Regions from separate parts of the Pseudomonas khavaziana genome, predicted to be linked through region 1. Evidence: predicted binding sites of a transcription regulator. Region 1 holds the regulator's gene; each other region holds the start of a gene.
The links. Region 1 encodes FliA, which starts transcription of late flagellar genes. Its sites were predicted from a motif close to CTAAAGTTTNNNNNNNNNNNGCCGNTAA; they were not measured.
Positions count from the first base shown of each region.

Region 2: QYQ93_RS01555 (methyl-accepting chemotaxis protein) is a predicted target of FliA. The motif match lies at 1,756-1,783, and genes of this name have one in related genera.
Region 3: QYQ93_RS06700 (flagellar protein MotY) is a predicted target of FliA. The motif match lies at 1,665-1,692, and genes of this name have one in related genera.
Region 4: flgM (flagellar biosynthesis anti-sigma factor FlgM) is a predicted target of FliA. The motif match lies at 1,142-1,169, and genes of this name have one in related genera.

Region 1 is NZ_CP129946.1:4,628,700-4,631,907, reverse strand. It holds gene flhF (flagellar biosynthesis protein FlhF) at 1-196, shown strand, start outside; gene fleN (flagellar synthesis regulator FleN) at 302-1,135, shown strand; gene fliA (RNA polymerase sigma factor FliA) at 1,132-1,872, shown strand; gene QYQ93_RS20515 (chemotaxis response regulator CheY) at 2,042-2,416, shown strand; gene QYQ93_RS20510 (protein phosphatase CheZ) at 2,435-3,208, shown strand, end outside.
Region 2 is NZ_CP129946.1:341,112-344,319, reverse strand. It holds gene QYQ93_RS01555 (methyl-accepting chemotaxis protein) at 1-1,643, opposite strand, end outside; rRNA gene rrf (5S ribosomal RNA) at 1,915-2,030, opposite strand; rRNA gene rrf (5S ribosomal RNA) at 2,140-2,255, opposite strand; rRNA gene QYQ93_RS01540 (23S ribosomal RNA) at 2,413-3,208, opposite strand, start outside.
Region 3 is NZ_CP129946.1:1,548,633-1,551,840, forward strand. It holds gene rnt (ribonuclease T) at 1-556, opposite strand, end outside; gene pyrC (dihydroorotase) at 553-1,599, opposite strand; gene QYQ93_RS06700 (flagellar protein MotY) at 1,756-2,664, shown strand; gene QYQ93_RS06705 (argininosuccinate synthase) at 2,794-3,208, shown strand, end outside.
Region 4 is NZ_CP129946.1:4,961,182-4,964,389, reverse strand. It holds gene QYQ93_RS22135 (flagellar brake protein) at 1-165, opposite strand, end outside; gene QYQ93_RS22130 (flagella synthesis protein FlgN) at 262-732, opposite strand; gene flgM (flagellar biosynthesis anti-sigma factor FlgM) at 781-1,104, opposite strand; gene flgA (flagellar basal body P-ring formation chaperone FlgA) at 1,248-2,012, opposite strand; gene QYQ93_RS22115 (chemotaxis protein CheV) at 2,086-3,018, shown strand; gene cheR (protein-glutamate O-methyltransferase CheR) at 3,062-3,208, shown strand, end outside.

The DNA.
Region 1 (3,208 bases):
CCTGGCCATCAGCCATGAATTACCGGTCGCCTACCTGACCGACGGGCCGCGGATCCCGGATGATCTGCATCTGCCGCGCCGTCATCAGTTGGTCAGCCGTGCCGTAAGTGTGCAAATGCAAGAAGAGCCTAGCGAGGAAGCGATGGCCGATATGTTCGCCGACCTTTACCACCACCCGGCTAAACGGGTCGGTTAAGGCAGGATGAACACCGTGAAATGTACCTACATCGATGGTCTGCAAGCGATTCACGCGGCCAAGCCATGTAGCCTGCGTCTAAGCAAGACAAGGTAAAGAAATAAAATGGGCAGCATGCATCCCGTACAGGTGATCGCGGTGACCGGCGGCAAAGGTGGCGTCGGCAAAACTAACGTGTCAGTGAATTTGTCCCTGGCCCTGGCAGAGCTTGGCCGTCGCGTCATGCTGCTGGATGCTGACCTGGGCTTGGCGAACGTGGACGTTCTGCTGGGGCTGACACCCAAACACACCCTTGCCGATGTGATCGAGGGCCGCTGTGAGCTGCGCGATGTGCTGCTCCAGGGCCCCGGTGGCATCCGCATCGTGCCGGCGGCCTCGGGCACCCAGAGCATGGTGCACCTGAGCCCCGCGCAGCATGCCGGGCTGATCCAGGCCTTCAGCGATATCGGCGACAACCTCGACGTGCTGGTGATCGACACTGCCGCCGGGATCGGCGAGTCGGTGGTCAGTTTTGTGCGCGCCGCGCAAGAAGTGCTGCTGGTGGTGTGCGACGAACCCACTTCGATCACCGACGCCTACGCGTTGATCAAACTGCTTAATCGTGACTACGGCATGAACCGCTTCCGCGTGCTGGCCAACATGGCCCAAAGCCCGCAGGAAGGGCGCAACCTGTTCGCCAAGTTGACCAAGGTCACGGACCGCTTCCTCGATGTGGCTTTACAATACGTCGGCGCAGTTCCCTATGACGAGTGTGTGCGCAAGGCCGTGCAAAAGCAGCGTGCGGTCTACGAAGCGTTCCCTCGTTCCAAGTGCGCACTGGCGTTCAAGGCCATTGCCCAGAAGGTCGATACCTGGCCATTGCCCGCCAACCCCCGGGGGCATCTGGAATTTTTCGTCGAGCGTTTGGTGCATCAGACGAGCGCAGGACCGGTGCTATGACATCCAGCGGCTACAACCTTTACAAAAAGTCGGCACGTGACAGCCAGGGCGAACTGATCGAGCGTTACGCGCCCCTGGTCAAGCGCATTGCCTATCACTTGTTGGCGCGCCTGCCGGCCAGTGTGCAGGTCGAGGACCTGATCCAGGCCGGCATGATCGGCCTGCTCGAAGTGTCGACCAAATACGACGCGAGCAAGGGTGCGAGTTTCGAGACGTATGCGGGCATCCGCATCCGTGGCGCGATGCTCGATGAAGTGCGTAAAGGGGATTGGGCGCCGCGTTCGGTACACCGCAATACGCGCATGGTCAGTGATGCAATTCGTGCAATTGAAGCAAAAACCGGTCGTGACGCTAAAGATCATGAGGTTGCGGCCGAACTCCAATTGAGTCTCGACGATTATTACGGGATTTTGAACGATACCTTGGGCAGCCGCCTGTTCAGTTTCGACGACCTCTTGCAGGACGGCGAACACGAAGGGCTGCACGAGGACGGCGCGAGTACGCACATGGAGCCTTCGCGCGACCTGGAAGACGAACGTTTCCAGGGCGCGCTGGCCGATGCGATTGCCAACTTGCCGGAACGTGAGCGGCTGGTGCTGGCGCTGTACTACGACGAAGAGCTGAACCTCAAGGAAATCGGTGAGGTCCTGGGGGTCAGTGAGTCGCGTGTCAGCCAGTTGCACAGCCAGTGCGCGGCCCGCTTGCGGGGGCGGTTGGGAGAGTGGCGCGCGCGCTGACAGGCAGTGTGGGGACACTGCAACGCGATACCGCGAAGGTGATAGGCCTTCGCGGGTTTGGCCCGTGGTGCCCCCGGCAGTCCTTTTTGTGTAACGCCTGTTGATTGAAATGGCGCGTCCAGGTGCTGGGCGCGTTTAAGACTGCTTGGAGGTCGAATTGGACAAGAACATGAAAATCCTCATCGTTGATGACTTCTCAACGATGCGGCGGATCATAAAAAACCTGTTGCGTGACCTTGGGTTCACCAACACGGTCGAGGCGGATGACGGCATCACGGCGATTCCGATCCTCAACAGCGGCAGCATCGATTTTCTGGTAACCGACTGGAACATGCCGGGCATGACCGGTATCGATCTGCTGCGCCATGTACGTGCCGATGAAAAACTGCGCAGCCTGCCTGTGTTGATGGTGACCGCTGAAGCCAAGCGTGAACAGATCATCGAAGCCGCCCAAGCCGGGGTCAACGGTTACGTGGTCAAGCCATTCACTGCACTGGCTTTGAAAGAGAAGATTGAAAAAATCTTCGAACGCATCGGTCATTGATGCTGCCACGGGGGAGCTATGGAGCATAACGAATCATCGCAGGCCGACTTCGAGTCGACCCTGAAAAAACATGCTCACCGCTTGGTCGACAGCCTGGAAAAAGGCCAGTTCGCCGATGCGGTGCAGTTGATCCATGAGCTTAACCAGACCCGTGATCGCGGCCTGTATCAGGAAGTGGGCAAGCTCACACGCGAGCTGCACAGTGCGATCGTCAATTTCCAGATTGACCCGCGCATGCCCCAGGCCGAAGAGATTTCGCAAATCACCGACGCCACCGAACGCCTGTCCTATGTGGTCAGGCTGACCGAGGCGGCGGCCAACCGCACCATGGACCTGGTGGAAAACGCCACGCCGTTGGTCAATGGCATGGCCAGCGAAGCCCAGGCCTTGAGCGTTGACTGGGGCCGCTTCATGCGTCGTGAAGTGGGGGCTGAAGAGTTTCGGGAATTGGCCCGTCGGGTCGAAGGTTTCCTGTCGCGCAGCGAGCAGGAAAACCGCACGGTGGCCAGCAACCTCAACGACATCCTGCTCGCCCAGGATTACCAGGACCTCACCGGCCAGGTGATCAAGCGCGTGACCCAGTTGGTCACCGAAGTGGAAAGCAACTTGCTCAAATTGGTGCTGATGGCCGGCCAAGTCGACCGTTTTGCCGGCATCGAGCATGACCGTGAAGCGATCCTCTCGGAAAAAGATCCACAAAAACATCTCGCCAAGGGTGAAGGTCCGCAGATTCATGCCGATAAACGTGAAGACGTTATGTCAGGTCAGGATGACGTAGATGACCTGTTATCC
Region 2 (3,208 bases), 2.1 Mb from region 1:
CCCGCCTGGTTGGCCACTTCAACGCTTTCTTCGCTGGAGACCTGACTGGCATTCATGGTGGTCACTGCTTCTCGGGACCCCACTTGCAGGGAAGTGATCATCTTGTGGATCTCTTCTGCCGACTCTTGGGTACGATGCGCCAGGTTACGCACTTCATCAGCCACCACCGCAAATCCACGTCCGGCTTCACCGGCACGGGCAGCTTCGATCGCCGCGTTAAGGGCAAGCAAGTTGGTTTGCTGGGAGATGCCTTTGATCACATCAAGAATATGACCGATGTTGTCGGTACTGGCATTCAAGGTCTCGATCTGAGTGCAGGACAGGCTGATCTTCTGTGACAGCTCCGACATCGCCTGGATGGTTTGCTCAACCACCTTACGCCCATCGTCAGCTTGCTCGCTGGCACCGCTGGCATGCTGCGAAGCATCTGCGGCGTTGCGCGCGATTTCTTGGGTAGCGGCGCCCAGTTCGTTGATCGCAGCTGCGACGCTGTTGGTGCGCGCACTCTGTTCGTCGGACCCGATGATCGAGGCATTGGACGATGCCATTACACGCTGGGATAGATCGTGCACCTGCCGAGTTGCCGAAGACACCTCGGAAATCGAGGCGTGGATCCGCTCTACGAACTGGTTGAACGCACTACCGACTTCCCCGAATTCGTCTTTGCTGGTCACGTCGAGGCGGCGGGTCAAATCACCTTCGCCTTGGGCAATGTCCTTCATGGCAACGCCCATGGTAGTCAAAGGACGTAGCAATACTTGAATGAGCAAGCTCAGGAGCACAGCAATGGCCACGACAGCGATCAACATCGCAATCAACGCTGAAGTACGGAATTTACCCAAAGGGGCATAGGCTTTTTCTTTATCAATCGACAGGCCGATGTACCAGTCGGCGCCAGGCAAACCGCTGATAGGCGTGAACGACAGAATGCGGTCCTGGTGATTGAGGACGACGTCCTGGTTAACCTTTTCGATGCGTACGTTGTTGCCAGAGTAGATGTCCTTGAGGTTTTTCATCACCTGGTCCTGGTCAGGGCTGACGATGACTTGACCATCACCGCTGACCAGGAATGCATGGCCGATGCCGCCGAAGTCTACTGAATTGATGATCTTCACCAGGGTTTGCAGACTCAGGTCGCCACCGACAACACCCAACAATTCGCCGTTCTTCTTCACAGGCATGGCAATTGTCACGATCTGGCCGCCCACAGCCGCCATATAAGGCGGAGTAAGCATGGTTTTGTCCGCTACTACTGCTTGCTTGTACCAAGGGCGCTGACGAGGGTCGTAGTCGTCAGGCATCTTCGCATCAGGACGCTGAGTGAACACGCCGTTGGTCTGACCCACGTAGGTGAACTGGAAGTTGGAGGTGAGCGCTGGCTGATCGACCAGCCCGGGAAGGTCGGCAGCATTGCCCTGATGAGCTACGTTCTGCGCCAGGTTCTCGAGGACCAGGATGCGACCACTGAGCCAGTTCTGCACACTGCTGGCAGTGAGTTCGCCGGATTGTTGAATGGACGAGGCCAGGTTTTGCTTGATCGTGTTGCGTTGCAGGTAGTCGTTGTACAGCGTGAATAACGCGAAGGCTAAAACCACGACGCCTGACGCGGCCAACAGAATTTTATGACTGAACTTGAGATTCATTTCATCGACTTCTTTTGCCAAAGGGGGTGAGCGTGCCGAGTGGAACATTCCATGTAACGGGATAGGCGGGCTCTACGGTCGCTCTATTTCGGTGCACGCATGGCTCGTCAGGGTTTCGGCCAACCTTCGACAAATCTTAGGAATTTGTGAGAAGCATCTTCTTTTAGCGTAGGAAACCGACAGACGGCTGGTTAGAGGAATTGTTTGTTTTGGGTCGCCCTAAACGACAAAACCCCTGTCTGCGTTAGCAGACAGGGGCTTCGGAATTCAATCTTGACGATGACCTACTCTCACATGGGGAAACCCCACACTACCATCGGCGATGCATCGTTTCACTGCTGAGTTCGGGATGGGATCAGGTGGTTCCAATGCTCTATGGTCGTCAAGAAATTCTGTGTACCAGGTCATTGCGTTAGCAACGTGCCGGTGAAATTCATGAGTTTCTATATAAACAAAACCCCTGTCTGCGTTAGCAAACAGGGGTTCTGGAATTTAATCTTGACGATGACCTACTCTCACATGGGGAAACCCCACACTACCATCGGCGATGCATCGTTTCACTACTGAGTTCGGGATGGGATCAGGTGGTTCCAATGCTCTATGGTCGTCAAGAAATTCGGGTACTGAGTCGTGACCAGTTGGCCTCGCTTCAGCAAATTGGGTATGTGACAGCTGTCGGTGTTTTGTGAGCATCGAACTTTCGGTTCATTGCGTCTTCACACACCGCAATCTGATGCTCGTTAGAGTAGTCAAATTGCTTGGGTGTTATATGGTCAAGCCTCACGGGCAATTAGTATTGGTTAGCTCAACGCCTCACAGCGCTTACACACCCAACCTATCAACGTCGTAGTCTTCGACGGCCCTTCAGGGGACTCAAGGTCCCAGTGAGATCTCATCTTGAGGCTAGTTTCCCGCTTAGATGCTTTCAGCGGTTATCTATTCCGAACATAGCTACCCGGCAATGCCACTGGCGTGACAACCGGAACACCAGAGGTTCGTCCACTCCGGTCCTCTCGTACTAGGAGCAGCCCCTCTCAAATCTCAAACGTCCACGGCAGATAGGGACCGAACTGTCTCACGACGTTCTAAACCCAGCTCGCGTACCACTTTAAATGGCGAACAGCCATACCCTTGGGACCGGCTTCAGCCCCAGGATGTGATGAGCCGACATCGAGGTGCCAAACACCGCCGTCGATATGAACTCTTGGGCGGTATCAGCCTGTTATCCCCGGAGTACCTTTTATCCGTTGAGCGATGGCCCTTCCATACAGAACCACCGGATCACTAAGACCTACTTTCGTACCTGCTCGACGTGTCTGTCTCGCAGTCAAGCGCGCTTTTGCCTTTATACTCTACGACCGATTTCCGACCGGTCTGAGCGCACCTTCGTACTCCTCCGTTACTCTTTAGGAGGAGACCGCCCCAGTCAAACTACCCACCATACACTGTCCTCGATCCGGATAACGGACCTGAGTTAGAACCTCAAAGTTGCCAGGGTGGTATTTCAAGGTTGGCTCCACGCAGACTGGCGTCCACGCTTCAAAGCCTCCCACCTATCCTACACA
Region 3 (3,208 bases), 3.1 Mb from region 1:
AGTCGATACCGGCGGCCTGACAGGCTTTGGCCAACACGGTCTGGCCATACGCCAGACCGGCAAGGGTGGCGGTGTCGAAGCTGGAGAACGGGTGAAAAGGATTGCGCTTCATGTCCAGTCGCGCCACGGCAGCATTCAGAAAGCCCAGGTCGAAGCTGCTGTTGTGGCCCACCAGGATCGCGCGTTTGCAGCCATTGGCCTTCAACGCTTTGCGCACACCACGGAAGATATCAGTCAACGCCGCTTCTTCGCTCACCGCCATGCGCAGCGGGTGGTCGAGCTTGATGCCGGTAAACTCCAGGGCTGCCGCTTCGATATTGGCGCCTTCGAATGGCTCGACGCGGAAGAAGTGGGTATGTTCCGGGAACACAAAACCGTGTTCATCCATGCCGATAGTGGTAGCGGCGATTTCCAACAAGGCGTCGGTCGCGCAATTGAAACCACCGGTTTCTACGTCGATGACAACTGGCAGATAGCCGCGAAACCGCTCGGCCATCGGGTGACGGGAACCCCCGCCACTGTGCTCTTGTTCGTCGTCGTAATGGTCTTCACTCACTTGCTTTCCTCCAGCAGGCGCCAGCGCAGTGTTTCACCGGCGCGCAGCGGGATAACGGTCAGCTCGCCGAATGGCAGGCTGGCAGGGGCGGTCCAGTCTTCACGAACCAGGGTGATGCGGTCGGTATTTGCCGGCAGGCCGTAGAAACGCGGGCCATTGAGGCTGGCGAAACCTTCGAGCTTATCCAAGGCATTACGTTGTTCGAACGCCTCGGCATACAACTCGATGGCGGCAAACGCGGTGTAGCAACCGGCGCACCCGCACGCGGCTTCCTTGGCGTGCTGTGCGTGGGGAGCGGAGTCGGTGCCGAGGAAGAACTTGGGGCTGCCGCTGGTGGCGGCATCCAGCAAAGCCACTTGGTGGGTATTGCGCTTGAGAATCGGCAGGCAATAGAAATGCGGCCGGATCCCGCCCACCAGCATGTGGTTGCGGTTGTAGAGCAGGTGATGGGCAGTGATGGTCGCGCCAACGTTGGCCGAGGCCTCGGTGACGAACTGCACGGCGTCGGCGGTGGTGATGTGTTCGAACACTACCTTGAGCGTCGGGAAAAGCTCGACCAGACGACGCATATGCTCGTCGATGAAGATTTTCTCGCGATCGAACACATCCACATCGCCACGGGTGACTTCCCCGTGGATCAACAATGGCATGCCGACGTCGGCCATGGCTTCAATGGCTGGCATGATCTTGTCGATGCTGGTCACGCCGGAATCGGAGTTGGTAGTCGCGCCGGCCGGGTACAGCTTGGCGGCGTGTACGAAGCCGCTGGCCTTGGCCTGACGAATTTCGTCAGGCTGGGTGCGGTCGGTCAGGTAGAGCACCATCAACGGTTCAAAGCGGCTGCCGGCCGGTCGTGCAGCGAGGATGCGCTGGCGATAGGCGTCGGCTTCTGCGGCATTGCGGACCGGAGGTACCAAGTTAGGCATGATGATGGCACGGCCAAACGTGCGCGCCACATCGGCCACGGTTTGGGGTAACGCAGCACCATCGCGAAGATGAATATGCCAGTCGTCGGGACGCAGCAGGGTCAGGCGGTCGGACATTGGGGATTCCAGGCGGGTCAATCTGGTGGGAATGCTACCGGAAAAGACTCTTGCAGGCACTCGCTATCAAGTTTTGCCGGATGCGACCGATATCCCCGGGTATGCCTTAACGATGTATGACGCTTTGAAGTGTTGTAGAAACCAGTGGAGCCTCCCGTGCGCCAGCATTACCTAGCCCTGCTCAGTGTGTTCGCCAGCCTGCCTGCAATGGCCCTCACGTTCCAGACCCGCCTGGAGAATATTGAGTGGAAGGTAGAGGGTGACCAGTTCGAGTGCCGCCTGACCCAGCCGATCACTGATTTCGGCTCCGGCGAATTCGTGCGCCGCGCCGGTGAACAGGCGACGTTTCGCTTGAAGGCCTATAACGGTTCGTTCGGCGCAGGCTCGGCGACTTTGTTGGCTGCTGCTGCGCCCTGGCAGCCGGGTCGAGGGGATATCAATCTCGGCGCCGTACGTGTCGGCAGTGGTGACGTATTGTTCAACAGCTCCCAGGCCCAGGCCGGGCGTCTGTTCACCGGGCTGCTCGAAGGGCGTAGCCCGACCGTACGGCATTACGGGCGTGAGGACGGTTATTCGGAAATTCGCCTGCTGCCGGTGAAGTTCAACAAGGCCTACAACGACTATCAGTTGTGCACCACCAAGCTGCTGCCAATGAATTATGACCAGGTCAAACAGACTGAAATCGGCTTTCCTGGTGGCGGCATCGAACTGGACGCGGCTGCCAAGAAGAAGCTGTCGGTGATTCTTGCATTCATGAAAGCCGACCCTACGGTCAATCACGTCGAGTTGAACGGCCATTCGGATAACAGTGGCAACCGACTGACCAATCGCGATGTCTCGCGCCGGCGCGCCTTGGCGGTGATGGACTATTTCAAGGCCAACGGCATCGCAGAATCGCAGATAACCCTGCGGTTCCATGGCGAAAGCTATCCTTTGGCGCCCAACACCAATGCGGCCAACCGCGCCCGCAACCGTCGTGTGAATATCCAGCTCGAGCGGGTAGCGGCCCCCGAGAAACCGGCATCCCAGGCCACTGCGCCGAGCAATCCTGCAGCCACATCATAAGGTGCGACTATCGGTCGCCTACTCAACATAATCTGTCGCTTTATCTTCATTTGCTGTCGCGCCCCTGTAATTTCACGGTTTTGATCGGTAGAATCGTCGCCTTTCCGTACAACCCCGTGGAGTGATGGCATGGCCGACGTAAACAAGGTCGTTCTCGCGTATTCCGGCGGCCTGGACACTTCGGTGATCCTCAAGTGGCTGCAGGATACTTATAACTGTGAAGTGGTGACCTTCACCGCTGACCTGGGTCAGGGCGAAGAGGTCGAACCTGCACGTGCCAAGGCGCAAGCCATGGGCGTGAAAGAGATCTACATTGACGACCTGCGCGAAGAGTTCGTCCGCGATTTCGTCTTCCCGATGTTTCGCGCCAACACTGTCTATGAAGGCGAGTACCTGCTGGGTACCTCCATCGCACGTCCGCTGATCGCCAAGCGTCTGATCGAGATCGCCAACGAAACCGGCGCCGACGCCATTTCCCATGGCGCCACCGGCAAGGGCAACGACCAGGTCCGTTTCGAACTGGGTGCCTACGCACTCAAACCAG
Region 4 (3,208 bases), 330 kb from region 1:
AACGTCCACCAGGTAGCTTTGGAAGCGTTGGCTGCGCTCGTGGAAGGTGATGATCAAAGGATCATGGCTGTCTTGGAGCATCCGCAAAGTGCTGGCGATTTCCAGAGGCGTGGTAAGGACCTTCGGGGGCTGCGGGGCATCTTCCGCATTAAGGGCGTTGAACACGATTCTTCCATCTCCAGGCAAAATACGACTACACGCAAGAACAGGCATTTTGCCAGTATGTAGCGCACCTTGGATAGGCCGCGCTGTAAACCGGCGTCAGGCTTGGCTGCGGGTGCTAGGCTTGACCAGGCGTGAGGTGGAGCCTTGGGCGTTGTACAGGGCCGGAGGTTCGCCGCCGTGGAGTATGCGTAACTGATTGGCGGTCGTGGCTTGCTGAAGCTGGATCGACTGGCCGTTGAGCTGGTTGGCTTCCTGGCACTGGGCGAGCAATTGGTTGAGTTCTTTGCTCTGTGACAGCAACTGGTCGCCGACCGAAGAATGACTGGCCAGTTGCGCGAGGCCATCGTGATCGGCCGGCAGACCCAGGCTGATCAGAATCTCGCTGCGCTTCTTGCCGTGCTGTTCGAGCAACACAATCAGCGATTGTTTGCGCGCCAGGATTTCTTCCAGCAAGGGCATATCCCGGCCGTACAAGGCCAGGGACTCTTCTTTGAGCAGCTCGAGCAATTGCTGCGTCGGCGCCAGATCATCAATGATCAGTTGAAGCAAATGTTCGTCGTGGTGCATGGCTGGCCTTGGGTTTTAAGCGTCCAAAAGCCCTGCGCAGGCCTTTGCCTAGCGCTCGGCTTCGAAGTTGAGCAGCTTGCTGGCTACACGGTTGCTGTCGACTTTATAGCTGCCATCTGCGATGGCCTGTTTCAACTCGGCCACGCGGGCTTTATTGACAACCGGCTGGTCGCGCAGCGAGTCAGTGACCTTCTGCAACTGTTGAGCCTCATTGCTCAGGTGTACCGATTCCCCACTCTGGCTGACGCTGGCCTGTTCTGCCTTGGCAGGCAGGGGCTGGGACTTGGCTTCTACGCTGTCCTTGGCACCGCCGGTACGCGTATTGCCTGGCAAAGCCGGGGCGTTATTCAAACGACTGAAATCAATGACCATGTTGAAAAAACCTCTGGGTATTTGGACGCTTGCCATGTTTTCGGCCATACCCGGATAAACTTTAGGCTCGGATTGACAATAAACCTGTACAGGTCGACATCCAACACACAGTGTAGGAAAAGCTGGCGTGTGATTCCAGTGATCTATAAAGCCACTTCGACCTGGCCGGGTGCCGTGACCCGCGCCTTGATCACGCGATTGGAGTTGAGATTCTTGACGCGGATCTGTTCGCTCATGCCGCCGTTGGACAACGCTTCACCTGGCATCCTGACGTTCAACCCGCCGCTGCTGGCGGAAATGACCACTTGGTCACCCTTACGGATCACCTCGGCCTGTTCCAGATGAACCAGGGTGATGACTTGGTCTGTAACCACTGGTCGGGTAAGTCTTTGCCCGATAGCCTGGTCCAGTGAGGTCAGGTAACCCTGATTAATCTGGCTGATGTCTCGCTCACGCAAGGCCACATCCTCGAAGCTGATAATACCGGTGCGTTTCAAAGGTCGCGCAACGACAACCACCTCACGGAACAGCTTGACTTGAGCAGGCACGAACACCGTCCAGGGCGAGGCACCTTCACAGCGTACTTTCACCGTGACTCGGCCAATGGGTTGGGCGGGACTTTCCAGGGTCGCTGTCAATTCCCTGTCGCACATGGGCATGCGCAAACGCGGGTCCAACTGATTGACCTGGATTTCATAACGTCCCGGCGTCTGTGTGGTTGCCAGATAATCTTCTACAGTGAACTCAAGAAACCCTTGGGTGACGCCGATAAGTACATCAGGCAGGGTAACGTTGTCGGCACGGGTCGTAGCATTGAGTCCCAAGGCAAGCAACGCCATCGTGGCGCAGAGTAATCTGCGATAGCGTTGGTGACCGAAGCGTCGGGAAACTGTCGTTTTGATATCCATGATCAATAAATAGCAAAGCTCGTGCCGTTTAGTGTTGGGTACGCTTCGTACCCCTAGTTTTGGGAGTCTGGGCATGGCAGGTGTAATGGATTCAGTAAACCAGCGCACACAGCTGGTAGGGCAGAATCGCCTGGAGTTGTTGCTTTTCCGCCTGGACGGCAAGCAGTTGTATGGCATCAACGTATTCAAAGTGCGTGAAGTGCTGCAATGCCCCAAGTTGACGATCATGCCCAAGTCCAATCCGGTCGTGTGTGGCGTGGCCAACATCCGTGGCGCGACTATTCCGATTCTCGACCTGGCATTGGCCACGGGGTCCTCGGGTTTGCAAGACCGCCAGAGCCCATTCGTGATCATTACCGAGTACAACACCAAGACCCAGGGTTTCCTGGTGCGCTCGGTGGAACGTATCGTCAATATGAACTGGGAAGAGATTCATCCGCCGCCCAAGGGCACCGGACGCGATCACTACCTGACGGCGGTGACGCGGGTCGATAACCAGTTGGTGGAAATCATCGACGTGGAGAAAATTCTCGCCGAAGTGGCGCCGACCTCGGAAGCCATCTCGGTCGGTGTGGTGGATGCCGAGACCGCGCATAAGGCCGTGTCTCTGCGTGTGCTGACCGTGGACGATTCTTCGGTGGCGCGCAAGCAGGTTACGCGTTGCCTGCAAACCGTCGGTGTGGACGTAGTAGCGCTCAATGATGGTCGCCAGGCCCTGGACTACCTGCGCAAGCTGGTGGACGAAGGCAAGAAGCCAGAGGAAGAATTCTTGATGATGATTTCCGACATCGAGATGCCGGAAATGGACGGCTACACCCTTACAGCCGAGATACGCAACGATCCACGCATGCAAAAACTGCATATCATCCTGCATACTTCGTTGTCGGGGGTATTCAATCAGGCAATGGTCAAGAAGGTCGGTGCTGATGACTTCCTGGCCAAATTCCGTCCTGATGACCTCGCATCCCGGGTAGTCGACCGGATCAAGGCAGCAGATCACAGCTAAGGGATTCTCCCCTGGCGGTCACACGATTTAAGAGGCGGTACCATTGTCTACGGGTAATTTGGATTTCGAACAGTTCCGGGTCTTCCTGGAAAAAGCCTGTGGCATATTGCTCGGTGAAAACAAGCAATACCTGGTATCCAGCCGTCTCAACAAACTGATGGAACAGCAGGGCATCAAATCCCTGGGTGAG